2 regions of the Clostridium saccharoperbutylacetonicum N1-4(HMT) genome follow, and region 2 is predicted to be linked to the other one. Evidence: predicted binding sites of a transcription regulator. Region 2 holds the regulator's gene; the other holds the start of a gene.

Region 1 (3,998 bases), 2.9 Mb from region 2:
GGAATTACTACTGTGAAAAGAATAATGTTCCTGTAGGTGAAAAGTGGATTAGTGAAGTTAAAGAATATGAAAAAACTGAATTATCAAAGAGAAACTAGAGAACAATTAATTAATAAAAGAAAGTAGGAATAAAAATGGCTTTAGAAGATATGAAATTTATACAAAACTTTAAAAAGATAACAGAAGATGCATGGCTTAAGGGTTGGCATGAAAGAAATGGTGGAAATATTACATATAGACTTACTGAAGAAGAAGTTGCTGGAGTAAAGGTATTTATTAATGAAGATTCAGCTTACACTCCAATAGGTGTAACAGTTAAAAATTTAGCTAATGAATACTTCTTAGTAACTGGAAGTGGAAAATTTATAAGAAACATGACAGTTTGTTTAGAAGAAAATGCAGGGATAGTTAAAATAGATGAAAAGGGTGAAAATTATAAAATAGTTTGGGGCTTAACAAATGGTGCTAAGCCAACAAGTGAATTACCTTCACATTTAATGAGTCACTCAATTAAGGTGGAAAAAACAAATGGAGCTCATAGAGTTATAATGCATTCTCATACTACTAATGTAATTGCTTTAACTTTTGTATTACCTTTAGATGGAGCAGTATTTACTAGAGAATTATGGGAAATGGCAACTGAATGTCCTGTAGTGTTCCCAAGTGGAATTGGAATAGTTCCTTGGATGGTTCCAGGAGGATCAGCAATTGCAGATGCAACTGGTGAATTAATGAAGAGTCATGATGTTGTAATTTGGGCACACCATGGAATGTTCTGTTCAGGAGAAACTTTAGATTTAACTTTTGGACTTATGGACACAGTAGAAAAATCTGCTGAAATCTTAGTAAAAGTTCTAGCAATGGGTGGAAAGAAACAAACAATAACTTCTCAAAACTTTAGAGATTTAGCAAGAGATTTTAATGTAAGTATTTCAGAAGACTATTTAAGCTAATATAGTTATTTAGAAACATATTAACCAAAAGTATAAACTATAACTCCTTAACCATAATAGTTTCAAATAACTTATTAATATAATTATAATATGGAAAATTAAAATTACCCTTGGGACCCCTCGAGGGTAATTAAACATTGATAATTATCAGTTGTCAATGATCAATTATTTATGGTCAATATTTGACAACAGTTTAGCATAATTATAAAAGTTAATAATTTAACATAGTAAGCGTTAAATATCATATTAAAATATAAAAAATTTAAAGGAGATTGATTAAAATGGCAAATAGAATGATATTAAATGAAACAAGCTATATAGGTGCAGGAGCAATTGAAAATATTGTTGCTGAAGCTAAAGTTAGAGGTTACAAAAAAGCTTTAGCTGTAACTGATAGAGATTTAATTAAATTTAATGTAGCTACAAAAGTAACAGATTTATTAAAAGCAAATAATTTAGCTTTTGAAATTTTTGATGAAGTAAAAGCAAATCCTACTATAAATGTAGTTCTAGCAGGTATAGAAAAGTTCAAGGCAGCTGGTGCTGATTATTTATTAGCAATTGGTGGGGGATCATCAATAGATACTGCAAAAGCTATTGGTATAATAGTTAAAAATCCTGAATTTTCAGATGTAAGAAGTCTTGAAGGTGTAGCTGACACAAAAAATAAGTGCGTTGATATAATAGCAGTACCAACAACAGCAGGAACTGCAGCTGAAGTAACAATTAACTATGTAATTACAGATGAAGAAAAGAAACGTAAATTTGTATGTGTTGACCCACATGATATTCCAGTAATTGCAGTAGTTGATTCAGAAATGATGTCATCAATGCCAAAAGGATTAACAGCAGCTACAGGTATGGATGCTTTAACTCATGCTATTGAAGGATATATTACAAAGGGAGCTTGGGAATTAACTGATGCCTTACATTTAAAAGCTATTGAAATTATAGGACGTTCCCTTAGAAGTGCAGTAAACAATGAGCCTAAGGGAAGAGAAGATATGGCTCTTGGACAATATGTTGCAGGTATGGGCTTTAGTAATGTAGGATTAGGTATTGTTCATGGAATGGCACATCCACTTGGAGCTTTCTATGATACTCCGCATGGAATTGCTAATGCGGTATTATTACCATATGTTATGGAATATAATGCAGAAGCAACTGGTTATAAATATAGAGAAATTGCAAGAGCAATGGGAGTTCAAGGCGTAGATAGCATGTCTCAAGATGAATATAGAAAAGCAGCTATTGACGCAGTTAAAAAACTTTCAGAAGATGTTGGAATTCCAAAAGTGTTAAATGAAATTGGTGTTAAAGAAGAAGATTTACAAGCGCTTTCTGAATCAGCATTTGCAGATGCATGTACACCAGGTAATCCAAGAGATACAAGTGTAGAAGAAATATTAGCAATTTACAAAAAAGCTTTCAAATAATAAAGTATAGATATTCTAATTATCAATAATCAATTAATGGAGAAGATCACAGAGAAAGAAAATTGTTGATTAGTCTTACTATTACACTCATAATTTTTAGTAACCAGCGTTTTTCATTACTTCTAATAAGTTTGGATGTATACTTCTTTTTAAATCACTATATAACTCTTTGAAATCTAAAAAAACAGTAACAATCAAACTCGAGAATTTGAAGTTTGATTGTTACTATATTATCCAACAAATTAACTTTATAATCTATTATGGGTGATATTTTTGTTTCAAATCTGTAACTTCATTGTCTTTTATAGTTACATCACATAAAATTCCTTGTGTTGTTTCTCCAAGCTCTTTCTTTACTTCATCAAAGTTTGATTTAGTTGCTTCAGCACCAGTTTTAATTATACTATAAGTAGCATTATTTGAAACTTTTACTTTTTTTACTTCTTTGTTTTTATCTCTTATATAATAATCATTAGTATATCTAGACTGTGCTTCTTCTCTTGTACATTTATCATCTTCCATTATAGCCTTAATAGCTTCTTCTCCTGACAACCATTGTATATATTGTATTGAAATATACTTACTTCCACTTTCTTCATACAACTTTTTTACATAACCTAATTGTTTGCCATCACTAGTTGTTGCTCTAGCTGTATCAGTTTTAGCTGTAGTGGCTGTTGTATCAGATTTAGCTGCATTAGTTTTATCATTGTTTGTTTTAGTATCTGTAGTAGTTGTAGATCTAGTTGTTTCTTTTACTGCCTTATCGTCTGCACTTTTGGGGTCACATCCTGTAAAATTAATAGTTCCAAGTATTAGTACAGCAATTAATAATTTTTTCATATTTTCCTCCTAATTCTTTACATTTTTTATTTTAATTCTATAAATGAGCAATTTTCATAACAAATTTTGGTATTATATAAGATATGCACATATATATTTAGGCATTGCTGCCTTTTTAAGTTGATGAACAATATATTACTATTGTTTATTAAATTATTATTTTTAATAGTATTATAACATAATTTACAAAATATCACATATATCATATATTGGTACTCTTTTTTAAAATCTTTTATTTTGATATATGACTACATTGATTTGAACAACTTGAAATAGTTACTAAAATTGAATATTGAAAATTGTCAATTGACCATTTGAATATATATAGTATAATATCTGTGATTTTCTCTTTTGTTACAGGATAATATAAAAATTGGTGTTATTTACTTGAATAAGTATTTGGATATCTATAGATAATATTAATACGTAACAAAGGAGCGATTTATAATGAAATTAATTAAAAAGGCATTGGCAGTTATTGGGCTTGTAGTTATTATATCAGCAATAAAATTCTCTTATAGTTACATAGACATTTTTGCTCAAACAGTAGATCAAAAGCCTGTTAAAGTAGGAGTATTATTATATAGGTTTGATGATGCATATATTTCTTTAGTTCGTCAAGGGTTTGAAGAAATCCAAAAAAATAATCCAGATAAAGTTCAATTTACCTTTTATGATGCTAAAGATGATCAAATGATTCAAAATCAAACTATTGAAGCCATTTTAGAAAACAAAAGTGAAGATATATTACTTTTAAATATAGTAG
Region 2 (18,765 bases):
TTAGGGCTATTAGATTTTATTGGTTAGAAAATGAACGCTTACTCTTGATCGGATGGGGCGTTCTTTTCTGTTGTCTTAAAATTTATTTTAAAACCTTTTATGTTAACCTCGAGATTAAACTCGCAACTTTTTGAGTTACTTCTTAGTGCTCTATTAATTAATATTACTAATAATATTAATATTGATACTATTAACACGCCAACTATCACAATCTAATACCACCCCCTTAGACTATTATTTCTAACAGCCCAAGGTGGTGGAAACCACCGTACCGATCTATACGGAAAACTACCATTATTATATCATCATTGGATTATAATTAAAATAATTATTTCTTTTATTATAAAATTACATCCTCTATATAATAATTATAATCTTTTGTAGCATACAATTAAGCCTATTTTACAAGTTATTAATCATAATAAACACTGTAAAATAGGCTTTCTCATTTTAAATTATATTTATATTTTATTCAAATTCAATAGTAGCTGGAGGTTTTCCTGTACAATCATACATTACACGATTTACCCCTTTTACTTCATTTACAATTCTAGTTGTTACCTTTCCAAGTACTTCCCATGGAAGATCTGCAGATTCTGCAGTCATGAAATCACTTGTAGTTACAGCTCGAAGAGCAATTGCATAATCATATGTTCTTTCATCTCCCATAACACCTACTGAACGCATGTTAGTAAGAGCTGCAAAATACTGGCCAATTTCTTTATCAATACCTGCTTTTGCAATTTCTTCACGATAAATTGCATCTGCTTCTTGAACTATTTTGACTTTTTCAGCTGTTACTTCTCCAATGATACGTATTCCAAGTCCAGGTCCTGGGAAAGGTTGTCTGAATACTAATTTTTCAGGTATGCCAAGTTCAAGTCCTGCCTTACGTACTTCATCTTTAAATAATAATCTAAGTGGTTCTATTATCTCTTTAAAATCAACATAATCAGGAAGTCCTCCAACATTATGATGTGATTTTATAACTGCTGACTTTCCAAGTCCACTTTCAATTACATCTGGATAAATAGTTCCTTGTACAAGAAAATCAACTACTCCTATTTTTTTAGCTTCCTCTTCAAATACTCTTATAAACTCTTCTCCAATGATTTTTCTCTTTTGCTCTGGCTCTTCTACTCCAGCTAACTTTTCATAAAATCTTTCTTGTGCATTTACACGTATGAAATTTAAATCATATTGACCATTAGGTCCAAATACTGCTTCAACTTCATCACCTTCATTTTTACGAAGTAATCCATGATCGACAAATACACATGTCAACTGCTTTCCAACAGCTCTTGAAAGTAATACTGCAGCTACAGATGAATCAACTCCACCAGACAATGCACATAGTACTTTCCCATTACCGACTTTTTCACGTACTTCTTCAATTGTCTTTTCAATAAAAGAATCCATTTTCCAATCTCCACTGCACCCACAAACATTAAATACAAAGTTTGAAAGCATCTTTGTACCTTCTTGTGTATGCATAACTTCTGGATGGAATTGAACTGCATATAAATTTTTAGCTTCACATTCCATAGCCGCAACTGGGCACACTGGAGTTTGTGCTGTTACTTTAAATCCTTCTGGTTCCTTCTCTATGTAATCAGTATGACTCATCCAGCAAATCGTTTCAAGTGATACACCATTAAAAAGCTTAGATTCTACATTTACATTAACTTTTGTTTTCCCATACTCGCTTACAGGTGCTGTTGCAACTTTTCCTCCAAGCATATGAGACATAAGTTGAGATCCATAACATATGCCAAGGATAGGTACTCCTATTTCAAAAATAGCTTTATCGCATAAAGGAGAATCTTCACCATATACGCTATTAGGCCCACCTGTAAAGATAATTCCCTTTGGATTCATTTCTTTTATCTCATTAATACTTAAATTATAAGGATGAACTTCACAATATACTCCGCATTCCCTTACTCTTCTCGCTATTAATTGATTATATTGGCCGCCGAAATCAACGACTAAAACTAACTCTCTATCCATGTTATCCTCCTAAACTAATCTTATACCTTCTATTATTAACTATCTAATAGTTTTTATCAATAAATTATAGCAATCTTTATATTGAATTTTATATACATAATAATAAATGGTTTATACTTAACAAAATTAAGTAATGCACAGTTCACATGAGTGGTTTATTCTTCATTGTAAACTGTGCATTTTATTATTGTCCTACACTATAATTTGGTGCTTCTTTAGTAATATTAATGTCATGTGGATGACTTTCTCTTTGACCTGAAGCTGTTTGAACTACAAAATTAGCTGTTTCATATAAAATATCAAAGTTTTTCGATCCTAAATATCCTAATCCTGATTTAATTCCGCCCAATAATTGGAATATAGTATCTGAAACAAGACCTTTATATGCTACTCTTCCTTCAACGCCTTCTGGAACTAGCTTTTTATTTCCTTCTTGGAAATATCTATCCTTTGATCCGCATTCCATAGCCGCTAGAGAACCCATTCCTCTATAAACCTTGTAACTTCTTCCTTGATATATTTCCATTTCTCCTGGTGCTTCATCACAACCTGCAAATAATGACCCCATCATTGCTACAGAAGCTCCAGCAGCTAATGCCTTAACTATATCTCCTGAATATTTAAGTCCACCATCTGCAATTACAGGAATTCCGTACTTTCTACCAACTTCCGCACAATCCATAACTGCTGTTAATTGAGGAACTCCAACTCCTGCTACAACTCTTGTAGTACAAATTGATCCTGGTCCAATACCAACTTTAACACAATCAGCTCCAGCTTTTATTAAATCTTCTGTAGCTTCAGCCGTTGCAATATTTCCTGCTATTACTTGAAGTTCTGGGTAAGCCTTCTTAATTTGTGTTACTGCATCTAAAACACCCTTTGAATGTCCGTGAGCTGTGTCAAGTGTAACAACATCAACTTGCGCTTTAACCAAAGCATCAATTCTTTCCATCATGTTTCCAGTAACCCCTACTGCTGCCCCACATAATAATCTACCTTTACTATCCTTAGCTGCATTTGGGAATTTCCTCACCTTTTCGATATCTTTCATTGTGATTAATCCCTTTAAGATTCCGTTCTCATCAACCAAAGGTAATTTTTCAACTTTATGTTTTTTTAATATTTCTTTAGCTTCTTCTACAGTAGTACTTTCAGATGCAGTTATTAAATTTTCTTTAGTCATTACTTCTGAAATTTTTCTTTGAAAATCTGTTTCAAAAATTATATCTCTATTAGTTATTATTCCGATTAATTTTCCTTCTTCAGTAGTTATAGGAACTCCTGATATTCTATATTGAGCCATTAAATTTTCTGCATCTTGAATAAGGTGATCTTGTGATAAATATATAGGATCTGTAATAACACCATTTTCTTGTCTCTTAACTCTATCTACTTCTTTGGCTTGTTGTTCGATAGTCATATTTTTATGTATAATTCCGATTCCGCCTTCTCTTGCCATAGCAATCGCCATTTTTGATTCAGTTACTGTGTCCATTCCTGCACTCATTAAAGGAATATTTAACTCTATTGTCTTAGTTAACTTTGTCTTTGTACTTACTTCCCTTGGTAATATTTCAGATTTGTTAGGTACTAATAATACATCATCAAAAGTATATGCTGTCTTAATTATTTTTGCCATTATGAATCCTCCCCAGTTTTTGATTTATTTATTTCATTTTAAATTATTAATGATTTTTTTCTTGCATTTTTATATTATTTTTATATATAAAAAAAGCACATTAACCTCAAAAGTGATGTTAATATGCCAATAAAACCTTAGTCTTATCCTATACCAATATCACTTATAGTCAGAAATTTGCGGTTTCCGGTAGATACTCCTTGCCATATTCAAGGTATATATAAGCTTTTAAATATTTTATGTTTTTGAATTAAAATTATTATAATGTATGTGTACTCTAAAGTCAACAAATTTGAAATTAAAATTGCATTTTTTCTAAATTATAATTTATATATAATCGTTTTTATTGCATAATATCTTAATTTATTAACTTTTCTTCATTATCTATATCAAATTCTTCTCCCGCCACAATATCATAACATTTCTTGATATTTGTCTTTTCAGTATCTAAATTACTTAACGAAACTCCATCTAAATATGTTTCAACTCCAGCTACCTTTTCAACGTCATCAATGGTAGCAGTTTGTTCTACAGGTGTATTACTTGTAAGATTATAGGAATCAACTGCCATAACAACTTTTCTGCATTGATCTAGTATTTTTGTTTTTTTAGCCTGTTTTATATAACCACCTATTTTGGGTAAAAGTGCTGCAGCCAAAATTCCTATCATAGCAATTACAGCTATCATCTCTATTAAAGTAAATCCTTCTTTTCTTTTTCTATCATTATAATATACATGTTTTATTTCAATCTTGCTACCGTGCTTTATCATCTTAAACCAAAACTCCTTTTCTCAGTTTTAGTTTAAATTATGTCTACTTCTTCATTAATTTATACAATTATAATAAATAAAACCATTATATTTCTCACATCAAAAAGAGGAGTAAAATTACTCCTCTAATTACTTCATTAACATATGTCATTTTTAATTTTAGTACATTCCGTCCATTCCCATTCCTGGAGCACCTGGCATTGCTGGTTCTTTAGATGGGATATCAGCTACTGCTGCTTCTGTTGTTAGGAATGTTGAAGCTACAGATGCTGCATTTTGAAGAGCAGATCTAGTAACCTTAGTCGGGTCTACTATTCCACCTTTAATCATATTGATATATTGATCATGTAATGCATCATATCCTATACCTGGTTCGCTATTTTTAACTTTTTCAATTATTACTGAACCTTCAACTCCTGCATTAGCTGCTATTTGTCTTACTGGTTCTTCTAATGCTTTTACAATTATGCTTATTCCAACTTGAGTATCTGCAACATCTGAAGTTAATTTTGCTACTTCATTAATTACATTAACATAAGCTGTTCCACCACCAGCTACTATTCCTTCTTCAACTGCTGCTTTTGTTGCATTTAAAGCATCTTCAATTCTAAGTTTCTTTTCCTTAAGTTCTGTTTCAGTTGCTGCACCAACTTTAATTACTGCAACTCCACCTGCTAACTTAGCTAATCTTTCTTGTAATTTTTCTTTATCAAATTCTGAAGTTGTTTCTTCAATTTGAACTTTGATTTGGTTAATTCTTTCTTTTATTCCATTAGAATCACCCTTACCATTAACTATAACAGTGTTTTCTTTATTAACCTTAACACTATCAGCTGTACCTAACATATCAATAGTAACATCTTTTAATTCTCTTCCTAACTCTTCAGCTATAACAGTTCCACCAGTTAATGTTGCAATATCTTGTAACATTTCTTTTCTTCTATCTCCAAAGCCTGGTGCTTTAACAGCTACACAAGTGAATGTTCCTCTTAATTTATTAACTACTAATGTAGCCATTGCTTCTCCTTCAATGTCTTCAGCAATAATTAATAATTTTTTACCTGATTGAACGATTTGTTCAAGCACTGGTAAGATTTCTTGAATATTTGAAATCTTCTTATCAGTTATTAATATATATGGATTTTCTAAAACTGCTTCCATTTTTTCAGTATCTGTAGCCATATAAGGTGATACATATCCTCTATCAAATTGCATTCCCTCAACTACATCTAATTCAGTTCCCATTGATTTAGATTCTTCTATTGTAATAACGCCTTCATTTCCTACTTTTTCCATAGCATCTGCAATTAACTTACCAACTTCTTCATCAGCAGCTGAAATTGCAGCAACTCTAGCGATATCTTCTTTTCCATCTACTTGCTTAGAAATCTTTTTAATTTCTTCAACAGCTTTTTCTACAGCCATTTTAATACCAGTTCTGATTAAAATAGGATTAGCTCCAGCTGTTACATTTTTTAATCCTTCTCTGATTATTGCTTGTGCTAACAAAGTTGCAGTTGTAGTTCCATCTCCTGCTACATCATTAGTCTTTGTCGCAACTTCTTTAACTAATTGAGCTCCCATATTTTCATATGGATCTTCTAGTTCTATTTCTCTTGCAATTGACACACCATCATTTGTAATTAATGGTGCTCCAAATTTCTTATCTAATACAACATTTCTACCTTTAGGTCCTAAAGTAACCTTAACTGTATCTGCTAATTTATCTACACCTATTTGCATAGATCTTCTTGCTTCTTCACCGAATTTTAACATCTTAGCCATTTATATAACACTCTCCTTTTTTGTATGTTATTTATATCTTTCTATCTTCTTAAATTAAAATTATTTAGCAATGCACTCTCAATTATTCTACTATTGCTAATATGTCATCTTGTTTTAAAATAGTATATTCTTCACCATCAACTTTAACTTCTGATCCTGCATATTTAGAGTATAAAACCTTATCTCCAACTTTTACTTCCATAGGTACTCTATTTCCGTCTACGACAGCTCCAGGACCCACTGCAACCACTTCTGCTTCTTGTGGTCTTTCTTTTGCAGTACCAGTTAAGACTATTCCACTTTTAGTCTTTTCTTCTGCCTCTAATTTTTTGATTACAACTCTTTCACCAAGTGGTTTAATTTTCATGAAAAACCCTCCTTAAAATAATTATGTTATTATTGTTGCTTTTTTCTGTTAGCACTCGTTACTGTCGAGTGCTAACATATTTATAATATCCTTTATATCCATATAATTCAAACATTACTTCTAATATTATACCCGATTTTTAAGCGAATATTACCTATTATCTCAAAATATATTTAATTTGCTTAAACTTTCTCAATTTTTCTTACTTTTTATTTATAATGAAAAACTCTACTCAAGAAAATACTCCTGAGTAGAGTTTATATCTACATTTAAGCTATAATAAGAAATATATATTTTTCCAAAAACAAACTATCTTTCTAAGTCAATATTATGATACTCTTCTAATGCCTTATTTGATAATACAGTTTTAATAGTTGTTTGTTGATTTATTTTTGTGAAAGGTGCCTTTGCTTTCATAACAGGTGCTATTTTTGCAGCTCCATTTATACATCCGCCTTCACACATCATTCCTTCAATGAAATTTCCTGGTAATTTTCCTACTTTAGCCATAGTCATAGTTTTCTTTATTTCTGCTCCACCTGAAACTTTAACAGGTTTGAATTCAATTTCCACACCTTTTTCTTGGATGAAGTTTTCTATCGCTGCAGTTAAACCACCACCTACAGCAAAATTTCTACCAAAGATTGATGCTTGATCAACTACTATATCTTCACATTTTTCAGGATCTATTTCAAATGCATCAAATAAAGCAATTAATTCTTCAAAAGTTAATGCATAATCAACAGCATCCTTTATTGATTCAATCAATACTTCACTTTTCTTAGCAGTACAAGGTCCTATAAATACAACTTTAGCATCTTTATGCTTTGCTTTTATATATCTTCCCGTAGCTACCATAGGAGAAACAGTTCCTGAAATTCTTTCAGCTTGATCTGGCATCATTTTTTCAATATAACTTAGAAAGCCTGGACAACATGAGTTTGTCATGTAGCTATCCCCTTTTTCCATTCTCTCTACAAATTCTGTACTTTCATGTACAGTAACTGCATCTGCACCGCATGCTACTTCTACCATATCTGTAAACCCTAATGCTTTAATTGCATTTTTTACTTGTCCATATGTTGTCTTTGCGCCAAATTCACCTGTTATCGCTGGTGCAACTATAGCATAAATATTTTCTTTTTCCATTAATCTATTAACAACTCTAACTAATGAACTTTTATCTTCTATAGCACCAAATGGACATTCAGACATACACGCACCACAATTTACGCATTTACTTTCAGTAATCTCAGCTCTTAAATCGTCAGCATTATAGCTTAAGGCTCCTGTTGGACATGCTTTTTTACAAGGTCTCATATCTTCTGCAATAGCATCATAAGGACATACCTTATTACACATTCCACATTCTTTACATTTATCTGGATCAATATATGCTTTTCCATTAACATATGAAATTGCCCCAAAATTACATACACTTTGACACTTGTGTGCAACACAATTTCTGCAAGAATCAGTAACTTGGAACTTATTTGTTGGGCATCTGTCACATGCTTCCTTTATAACATACAATATCTGTTTTTCTTCATCTATCTCAACTAGTTCTTGTCCATTTTTGCCATTTGGCATATAACCTGCAGCAAGCTTTGCTCTTTCCAGTACTATATTTCTTTCTCTATCAACAGTTTCTCGATAATTAGGTTCATCTCCTACAATCATTTCAAAAGGAATTTTTTCTAACTCCTCTTTACAAAGTTTGTTTTCTTTTGCTAACACTACAACTCTAGTAAGAACTTCATGCTTTAGCTTTAAAAGTCGATTTTCAAATTGAAACATTAATATACACTCTCCCAAAAGTAATTTTAATCTTATATTTAATAGCACGGCATAATTATAACACATACTTGTTAAAAATATAACAAGTATCATATAAGTTTAAATTTTCTGATTTTTCCGCTCTAACAGTAATTTTTTGCCTATATTAATATATAAAAAATAATAAGTCAACACACTTTAAATTCTGCAGAATATTAAATCAATTCACTTATTGATTTAATATTAATTTTGTATATAAGGATTTTCCTTATTCATAACAGAATATCTCTAGTTTAGTTGACTTATTCTCTATTTATATTTATTTACTAATAAACTAAAATATCACACCTTGGGAAATATTAATCTTAAACCTCAATTTTGTTTTCTCTTGCATAATAAAATAAATATTGTTGTGCAAATCCAGAAAGCTTACCAAACTCATTTCTTCCAAATATTCTAATTTTGTTTAATGAAGAATTTTCTGCACCATAAAAATGAATCATTGCACGCTTAACCCAGACATCCACTGGAAATGCCGAAGTTTTACCCATAGAAAATAGCATAATACAATCAGCCACTTTAGCTCCTACTCCTTTGAATTCTTGAAGAGCCTCATGACACTCATCATCCTTCAAATTTTTAATATAATCTAAGTTATATTTTAGATAACTATTTTTTTTATCTAAATTCGAGTCATCCATCACCTTGTCAGATGCATAAACATTTTTAATCGTATCTAATATGTATTTACTTCTAAACGATGCTCCTGTTTCTTGTATTTCCTCCAATGTAGCATCTTTAATTTCATTTATGCTTGGAAATGCGTAATATGTTTTTTCTTTATATATAATTTCTTTTCCCCATTTGTTTGATATTTTATTCACAGTCTTTTTTATTGAAGGTATATTATTTCTTGCAGAAATTATGAAGCTGATTAACATTTCAAAAGGATCTTGATTTAAAACTCTCACTCCATATCCAAATTCTATACTTTGTTTAAGTAACGGATCTTTTGAAAGTTCTTGCTTTATCTCTGAGTAGTCCCTATCTAAATCAAAATATTTAATCCAAATTTCATTAACTTCCTCTTCTGTTGCATTATATATTATTATATTTGCACCTTCCTCTTTAACTTCAATCAATTTTCCAAATGCAATTACAATATAGTGACCTTCTGCAATTTCCTCAAATCTAAAAATTTGACCACATTCAAATATATGCTTTAATTTAAAATTTTTAACCTCCTCTATCACTATATAATTATCATGAAATTTTACTGACTTATAATCCATTTATATCTTTCTCCCTTGAAAATCTATAATATTTTATTCTGCTTTTCTTTGAGAATAATTTCTTCTAAAATTTCTGCACCTGTTTCTATCATTAGTGTGCATTTTTTTACGTTAGTATATTCCTTTTTTAAATCATCACATTTAATATATCCCAATTTATCTTGCAAATTATTTATAAATTCTTGTGTCATTTCTTTTACTCTTGGACTTTTATGTCCGCTTATTTCAGTGAACATCACTCCAATCACACCTACTGAGGCAGTTATAACTCCACAAATATGACCAATTCCCATTCCTCCTCCAAATCCAGACATAACTTTCAAAGTTTCATTCGAAAGATTCAAATCATATTCTTCATTAGCTGCATATATAATACTTTCTGCACAATTTAAATCATATTTCTCTTCTCTATATTTTTTGACCATCTCTTTTAACATTAATTCCCCACCTTGTCAAAAATGATTATTTATTAATATATTATATCACTTAATTCCAATATAATCCTCCAATTCAGAAAATTTATTAAAACTTCAAATTAAAAAGGCTTCAGAACATTGTCCCGAAACCTTTTATAGCTTAGATATTAAAAATCAACCTTATTTCCATAATATATGCATTCAAATATCTTCTTCATTTCATCTTTATTTAATTGTCTTGGATTTGATCCAGTACAAGCATCTGCAATAGCTCTCTCAGAAATCATATCAACTTTTGCTTTAAATACTTCTTCATCAATACCATATTCTTTTAATGTAAGTGGAATTGACATCTTCTTATTGAACTCTTTAATTAAGTTTGTTAATGAATCTACTAATTCATCGTCAGTTGTACCACTTAATCCAAGTCTCTTAGCTATATAAGCATATCTATCTAATGCAGTCTTTTTATTGAAATCAATTACGTATGGTAGATAAATAGCATTTGCACATCCATGAGGTATATGGAATACTGCTCCTGTCTTATGAGCCATACTATGAGTTATTCCAAGTAATGCATTAGAGAATGCCATACCTGCTAGGCATTGTGAATAATGCATTTGTTCTCTAGCATCTTTATCTCCCTCATAAGATTTAAGTAAGAAATCACGAATCATTTCAATTGCTTGTAATGCTAATGGATCTGTAAATGGTGAATGTAATGTTGCTACATAAGCTTCAATAGCGTGAGTTAATGCATCCATACCTGTATGAGCTGTTAATGTAGCAGGCATTGTTTCTGCTAGTTCTGAGTCAACTATAGCTATATCTGGAGTTATATTAAAATCAGCTAAAGGATACTTTATTTCTGTCTTATAATCTGTAATTACAGAAAATGCTGTTACTTCTGTAGCTGTACCACTTGTTGATGGAATTGCAATGAATTTTGCTTTTTGTCTAAGCTCTGGTAATCCAAAAGGAACCACTGCTTTTTCAAAAGTAAAGTCTGGGTATTCATAGAATATCCACATAGCTTTTGCAGCATCTATTGGTGATCCTCCACCCATTGAAATAATCCAATCAGGGCCAAACTCTCTCATTGTTTCAGCACCTTTAAATACTGTCTCAACTGATGGGTCTGGTTCTACACCCTCAATTAATTTAACTTCTATACCAGCTTCTTTTAAATATTCTAAGGCTTTATCAACGAAACCGAATTTCTTCATTGATCCCCCACCAAGTACTAGTACTGCTTTTTTACCTTTTAAAGTCTTTAACTGCTCTAGTGATCCTTTTCCATAATAAATGTCTCTTGGTAATGTAAATCTCATCATAATTTTAATAACCCTCCTCAAAATATCTGTATAAGTATAGGAATTTTCAGAATTTTTCCTATATTAGATATATTTCTATAAAAAGTCTAAAAATCCTTTACATTTGAAAAAAAATCTCAAAAGAATAGTTTCTCTTGAGATTTTTTATATTACTATTTAGAATAATCGTAGAATCCTTTTCCTGACTTTCTTCCAAGCCATCCAGCTCTAACATATTTTCTTAATAAACTACTAGCTCTGTATTTGCTATCTCCTGTTTCATTATATAAAACATCCATGATAGCTAAACATACGTCTAAACCAACAAGATCCCCTAATGCTAAAGGTCCCATTGGGTGATTAGCTCCAAGCTTCATAGCTGCATCTATATCTTCAGCAGATGCTACACCTTCTTGTAAAATGAAAGTAGCTTCATTTATCATTGGAATTAAAATTCTGTTTACAACAAATCCTGGTGCTTCAGCAACTTCTACTGGAGTTTTTCCGATTGCTTCTGATAATTCTTTAACTGTATCAAAAGTTTCTTGAGAAGTTGCAGCTCCTCTGATAACTTCAACTAACTTCATTATTGGAGCTGGGTTGAAGAAATGCATTCCGATAACTTTATCTGCTCTCTTTGTAGCTGAAGCAACTTCAGTAATTGATAAAGATGAAGTATTTGAAGCTAAAATTGTTTCTGGTTTACAAATACCATCTAATTCTGCAAAGATTTCTTTCTTAATTTTCATGTTTTCGATTGCAGCTTCAACTACTAAATCGCAGTCAGCAGCTAAATTCATATCAGTTGTTCCTGAAATTCTTGAAAGTATAGCTTCTCTATCTTCTTCAGTCATTTTTCCCTTTGCTACTAGTTTTTCTAAACCTTTAGATATTCCAGCTATTCCTCTATCAACAAATTCATCCTTTATATCTCTTACGATTACTTCACAACCGTTTTGAGCGAATGCTTGAACGATACCAGCACCCATAGTTCCTGCTCCAAGTACAAAAATCTTTTTCATTGACTTTTCCTCCTCAAAATTCATAATTATAGATATCCTTAGTTAAAATACCACTATTTTAACTAAGGATTATATTTTTCATTAATTTAATTAATTATTCAGCACTCTTAATTTCTTTAACTTGTGCGATTAATTCTGGAACTACCTTTGTAAGATCTCCAACTATTGCATAATCAGCAATCTTCATTATTGGAGCTGAGTCATCCTTATTAACAGCAATTATAAGATCTGAATCTTGCATACCAGCAACGTGTTGGATAGCTCCTGATATACCACAAGCTATATATATTTGAGGTTTAACAGTTTTACCAGTTTGACCAACTTGGTATGCTCCATCAATCCATCCTTTTTCAACAGCTGCTCTTGATCCAGCAACAGTTCCACCTAAAGCATCTGCTAGTTCTTTAAGTAGTGTAAAGTTTTCTTTATTTCCAACTCCTCTACCTCCAGCAACTATAAAATCAGCTTCAGCTATATCAACGATATCTTTCTTTGATTTAATTGTTTCTAATACTTTTGTTCTAATATCTGAATCAGCTAATTTAACAGTAACTTTTTCAATATTACATTTAGATGGATCAGTAGTAATTTTGGCAAATACTCCTGGTCTTACTGTAGCCATTTGTGGTCTATGGTCTGGGCATGCAATTGTAGCCATTAAGTTACCACCAAAGGCTGGTCTTGTTGCTAAAAGATCTCCATTTGTAACATCTACATCTAATGATGTACAGTCAGCAGTTAATCCAGTAGATAATCTAGCAGCTATTCTTGGTCCTAAATCTCTTCCAATAAAAGTAGCTCCTACAAATAAGATTCCAGGTTTTCTTTCAGTTGCTAAGTCACAAATAACTTTAGTGTAACCTTCAGTTGTATAATGTTCTAAGTTTTTATCATCAGCAACTAAAACTTCATCTGCACCATGTTCTGCTAAAGTTTTAGCGAGTGTCTCTATATTATTTCCAAGTAATAAAGCTGTTAACTTTACTCCTAATTCATCAGCAATTCTTCTACCTTCACCAAGTAGTTCTAAAGATACTTTTTGTAATTGGCCTTCTCTTTGTTCAGCAAAGACCCAAACGCCTTTGTAATCTGCTATATTCATAATAAATTACCCTCCTATTATCTTAGATGTAGTGTTTTTCTTTTAATTTTCCTACAACATAGTATGCTGCATTTTTAGGTGCTTCTCTTACGATTTCTCCTGCGCCCTTAACTTCTTTAGTCATTGACTTCTTAACCTTTGTAGGTGAACCTTTAAGTCCTAATTCAGCTACATCTACATCTATATCAGCTGCACTCATAACTTTGATTTCATCATCAGAAGTTTCGAAGATTTTTGCAACATGCATATATCTTGTTTCATTTAATTCTTCGATTGCAGTTAATAAACATGGAGTTTTAACTTCAATTACTTGATGTCCGTCTTCTAATGCTCTGTTTACAATTAGTGATTTTCCTTCAACTTTAACATCTTGAACATAAGTTACTTGAGGAATATTTAAATGTTCAGCTATTTCTGGACCAACTTGTGCAGTATCTCCATCAATTGCTTGTCTTCCAGCAAATACCAAATCATAATCTAATTTTGCTATTACACCTGCTATTGCTTTTGAAGTAGCTAAAGTATCAGCTCCTCCCATAGCTCTATCTGTTAATAGGATAGCTTCATCAGCTCCCATACATAATGCTTCTCTTAAAACTGCTTTAGCCATTGGAAGTCCCATACTAACTACAGTAACTTTTCCTCCAACTTGTTCTTTTAATTGTAACGCACCTTCTAAAGCATGTTTATCCTCTGGGTTCATTATTGATGGAACACCATCTCTTATTAATGTACCAGTTTTAGGATCTATTTTTACTGCTGTAGTATCTGGAACTTGTTTTACACAAACTACTATATTCATTATAAAAGTCCTCCTATCTTAAAATGCTTCCTGCGATAACCATCTTTTGAACTTCTGAAGTTCCTTCATAGATTTCAGTTATCTTAGCATCTCTCATCATTCTTTCTACTGGATATTCCTTAGTGTATCCATATCCACCAAAGATTTGAACTGCTTTAGTTGTAACTTCCATTGCAACATCTGCAGCAAATAATTTAGCTCTTGCAGCCTCTAAAGAGTAAGGTTGACCTGCTTGTTTCTTTGTTGCTGCTAAGTATACTAAGTATTTAGCAGCTTGGATTTTAACATCCATTTCTGCAATATACCATTGTAATCCTTGGAATGCAGATAATGGTTTACCAAATTGCTTTCTTTCTTTCATGTAGTTAACAGCTTCTTCAAAAGCTCCTTCTGCAATACCTAAAGCTTGAGCAGCTATACCAATTCTTCCTCCATCAAGAGTCTTCATTGCTATTCCAAATCCCTTACCTTCTTGACTTAATAGGTTTTCTTTTGGAACTATACAGTTTTCCATAACTAATTCAGTAGTTGAAGATGCTCTGATACCCATCTTATTTTCTAATTTTCCTATTGAGAATCCAGGGAATGATTTTTCTACTATAAATGCAGAAATTCCTTTAGTTCCCTTTGATTTATCTGTCATAGCAAAGATTATGAAAGTTTCAGCAACTCCACCATTTGTTATGAATATTTTTGAACCATTTAATACATAATGGTCACCTTCTAATACAGCAGTTGTTTGTTGTCCTGCAGCATCTGTACCAGCACCTGGTTCAGTTAATCCGAAAGCACCAATTTTCTTACCACTACAAAGATCAGGTAAATATTTTTCTCTTTGTTCTTTAGTACCATTTTCGTTAATTACTGATGCACATAGTGATGTATGAGCTGAAAGTATAACTCCAGTAGTACCACAAACTTTTGATAATTCTTCTACAGCGATTATATATGAAAGTACATCTCCGCCTGCTCCACCAAATTCTTTAGAAAATGGGATACCCATCATTCCTAACTTAGCCATTATTTCAACATTTTCCATAGGGAATCTTTCTGTCTCATCGATTTCAGCAGCTATTGGTTTAACTTCATTTACTGCGAATTCTCTAACCATTTGTTGCACTAATTCTTGTTCTCTAGTTAACTTAAAATTCATTAAATTACCCTCCTTGTTATTTAAACCTACTTTATAACAAACTATATATAAATCTCAAATAGATTTTTAGCAAAATTCTATAATATTATTTACAATTAATAATATTATTTATTTTGGAAATTCTTTTCTGCTCTTCTTTCTAAAAATGCAGTCATTCCTTCAGTTTGATCCTCTGTTGCAAAACACTTTCCAAAGTCTTCTGCTTCTATTAATATAGCTGCATCTATATCTACTTGCATTCCTCTGTCAATTGCATCTTTACAGTAAGCAACTGCCTTTGGAGCATTAGCTGCAATTTTATTAGCCATAGCTTTAGCTTCATCCATTAAACTTTCTAATGGAACTATTTTGTTTACTAAACCTATTCTATATGCTTCTTCAGCATTTATTAAGTCACAAGTATATATTAATTCTTTAGCCTTTCCAGGCCCTACAATTCTAGCTAATCTTTGAGTTCCACCAAATCCTGGAGTTATTCCAAGACCAGCTTCTGGTTGACCAAATTTAGCTTTCACTGAAGCTATTCTAATATCACATGACATAGCAAGTTCGCATCCGCCACCAAGAGCAAATCCTGATACTGCTGCAATAACTGGCTTATCCAATTTTTCTAATCTTCTGAAAACTTTGTTTCCTAAAATTCCAAATTCTTTACCTTGTTCTTCGTTAAGATCTTTCATTTCTGAAATATCTGCTCCAGCAACAAAAGATTTTTCTCCTGCACCAGTTACTATAACGGCATATACATTAGTATCATTTTCTAAATCATCTAAAACTGCATCAATATCCTTTAATGTTTCAGAGTTCAATGCATTTAGTGCTTTTGGTCTATTAATTGTAACAATAGCTAAATGTCCTTCTTTTTCAAGAATCACATTCTTTAATTCCATGTTAAAATCCTCCTTCAAACTTGCATATTAATTTTATTTGAATAACTTTTTATTATAATTCAAACACATTTGTTAATATTATAACAAGTATGTTTAAAAAATATCAAACCATATTTAAAATTATAATACGTACACAAGTTATTTGCAATAAAATCTTATATTTTAATATAAGATTTAGTTAAATATGCCTAACTTAAAAGCCTTTTACAATAATATTCCAGCACATATATTACCTTTAGAATGTTAGGCCTCATTAAATATAAATATAAAAAAAAGAAAATAATAGACTATTATCAAGTCTATTATTTTCTTTCATCTATTTTTTAATTATCACTTTCATTTAATAAATAAATTAAAGTCAGTAAACTTTCACTTAAATGAACATTCTCCACCTTTACATGATCTGGAACAACTAAATCTACAGGTGCAAAATTCCAAATAGCTCTTACTCCGCCTTTTATCAATTCATCTGCAACTACTTGAGCATTTTTTCTTGGAACACAAATTATTCCTATATCAATTTTTCTTTCTTGCAAAACAGTTGACATATCATCTATGTCCTTTATTTCTACATCTCTAATTCTCATTCCTATTAACTTTGGATTTGCATCAAATATAGATGTTATTTTAAATCCTAAATTTTCAAATCTAGAATAATTAGATACCGCTTGTCCGATGTTTCCTGCTCCAACTAAAGCTGCCTGGTATCCCCTATCTAACCCTAAAATAGAGCTAATTTGATTATACAATTCCTTAACATTATATCCATACCCTTGTTGTCCGAAATCTCCAAAGCAATTTAAATCTTGACGAATTTGTGATGCAGTAAATCCTATTTTTTCGCCTAATTCCTTTGAAGAAATTCTATCAACATCATTTTTCATCAATTCTTCAAGATATCTATAATATTTTGGTAATCTTTTAATAACCGCCATAGATATATTTCTACTCTTGTCCATGCTTATCTCCTATCTTAACAATTAATTATTTTTATAACTCGCTTTAAATCCCTATTGTCCATCTAAATATTAATGACAATTAGTATTCTTTAACAAAGCAGTTCATTTTTGGTGCTTAATTCTATTTACCATCATAATTTATTATTCTACCATACTTATATAATTTTATGTCAAGGATAATACAATTATTTTTCATATTTTTTCTTCAAATGAAAATATCCTAAAATAGTTTTATTCTATTTTAAGATATTTTATAAGCTAAATTGCTTTACTAACTTTCTTATCATTTAAAAATACATTATTTAAAATCATATTTAATACACTATCACAAACATAATACGAAAACGTTAGATCATTCTTAAATTCTACTGCGCCATTATATTGCTTTTGCAATTCTAATATAAATTCCTCTATATTACTTGACTTTACATTTGTATTAATTATGCCTAAGGGCTTAAATTCTTTAGCTATCTTTGCTAATCTATTTTCATAGGCCATATGCTTTTTAACTGCCTTAGTATTCTTAAATTCCCATCTATAATAATGAGGCGCACAGAAAAAGTCACATAGAAAGTGACATATTACTCCAAGTTCTTCACTAAATTTACCAACAGTTAAATCAAAATACACATCTTCTAACGTTAGTGAAGATAAATATATAATTTTATCAATTATCATTTCTATACTTTCATCAAAATAATGCTTCTTGAATTTATATTTAGGCGCACAATCTGGTTTGATGTTCCCCCAAATAAACCTTTTATCATTGAGTAAATAAATACTCTTCGTATTTGCACGCTTTATAATATTCTCAGCCATGATTTTGTGAGTATTAATCATCAAAGCTTGATCACATCCTCTACATATCTGTTAAATTCCCTTTACATATTAACCGTTTACCATTTTAAATAATTTAAAATTTAATTTAAATTTATCGTGTACATTTATAATAATACTCTGAGTATAAATTTTCAATAGCTTATATAATAATTTGTCCAAGTATTATATGTATCATCACCCAATAATAGCTAAGCACCAAAACTAATAAAGCCGTTCCGAACTCATCCTAATATTCTCGAAACAGCTTATTAATTATAGAAATTTACTATATTCCTGATTTTCATTAAGTTTATTAATTAAATGCTTTATTTCCTGATCTTTGTTCTTATCCATGACAAGTATTACATCTCCAGCATCAACAACAACTAAATCCTTTATTCCAAATCCAATTATTAAATTCTTATTCCCAAATATCGAGCAATTTTCACAGTCATCTACATAAACATTTTTCGATATATTGTTATTTCTATAAGTGTTTAACAATCTGCTTAGAGCTCCAAAACTGCCCATATCATCCCAACTAAAGTCACATTTAATAACATATGCCTTTCTTGTTCTTTGCATTACTCCAAAATCTATTGAGATTCCATCGATCATTTCATATTGTTCTTTTATCACTGACTC

The links. Region 2 encodes Rex, which represses fermentation and respiration genes when NADH is low (regulators of the CRP and FNR family bind a similar motif). Its sites were predicted from a motif close to ATTGTTAANNNNTTAACAAT; they were not measured.
Region 1: a site for Rex is predicted at 1,161-1,180, ahead of fucO (lactaldehyde reductase). Genes of this name have one in related genera too.

Annotation. Positions count from the first base shown of each region.
Region 1 is NC_020291.1:4,124,584-4,128,581, reverse strand. Features, by position in the region: gene rhaA (L-rhamnose isomerase) at 1-98, shown strand, start outside; gene rhaD (rhamnulose-1-phosphate aldolase) at 135-953, shown strand; gene fucO (lactaldehyde reductase) at 1,235-2,389, shown strand; gene CSPA_RS18520 (hypothetical protein) at 2,648-3,232, opposite strand; gene CSPA_RS18515 (galactose ABC transporter substrate-binding protein) at 3,680-3,998, shown strand, end outside.
Region 2 is NC_020291.1:499,185-517,949, reverse strand. Features, by position in the region: gene guaA (glutamine-hydrolyzing GMP synthase) at 469-2,010, opposite strand; gene guaB (IMP dehydrogenase) at 2,195-3,652, opposite strand; purine riboswitch at 3,799-3,896, opposite strand; gene CSPA_RS02185 (type II secretion system protein) at 4,011-4,424, opposite strand; gene groL (chaperonin GroEL) at 4,584-6,209, opposite strand; gene groES (co-chaperone GroES) at 6,292-6,576, opposite strand; gene CSPA_RS02170 (4Fe-4S dicluster domain-containing protein) at 6,886-8,373, opposite strand; gene CSPA_RS02165 (DNA-3-methyladenine glycosylase family protein) at 8,718-9,644, opposite strand; gene CSPA_RS02160 (C-GCAxxG-C-C family (seleno)protein) at 9,668-10,081, opposite strand; gene CSPA_RS02155 (NADPH-dependent butanol dehydrogenase) at 10,228-11,394, opposite strand; gene CSPA_RS02150 (3-hydroxybutyryl-CoA dehydrogenase) at 11,547-12,395, opposite strand; gene CSPA_RS02145 (electron transfer flavoprotein subunit alpha/FixB family protein) at 12,490-13,497, opposite strand; gene CSPA_RS02140 (electron transfer flavoprotein subunit beta/FixA family protein) at 13,520-14,299, opposite strand; gene CSPA_RS02135 (acyl-CoA dehydrogenase) at 14,313-15,452, opposite strand; gene CSPA_RS02130 (short-chain-enoyl-CoA hydratase) at 15,557-16,342, opposite strand; gene CSPA_RS02125 (redox-sensing transcriptional repressor Rex) at 16,666-17,301, opposite strand; gene CSPA_RS02120 (zinc dependent phospholipase C family protein) at 17,560-18,141, opposite strand; partial or broken gene CSPA_RS02115 (mannose-1-phosphate guanylyltransferase) at 18,394-18,765, opposite strand, start outside.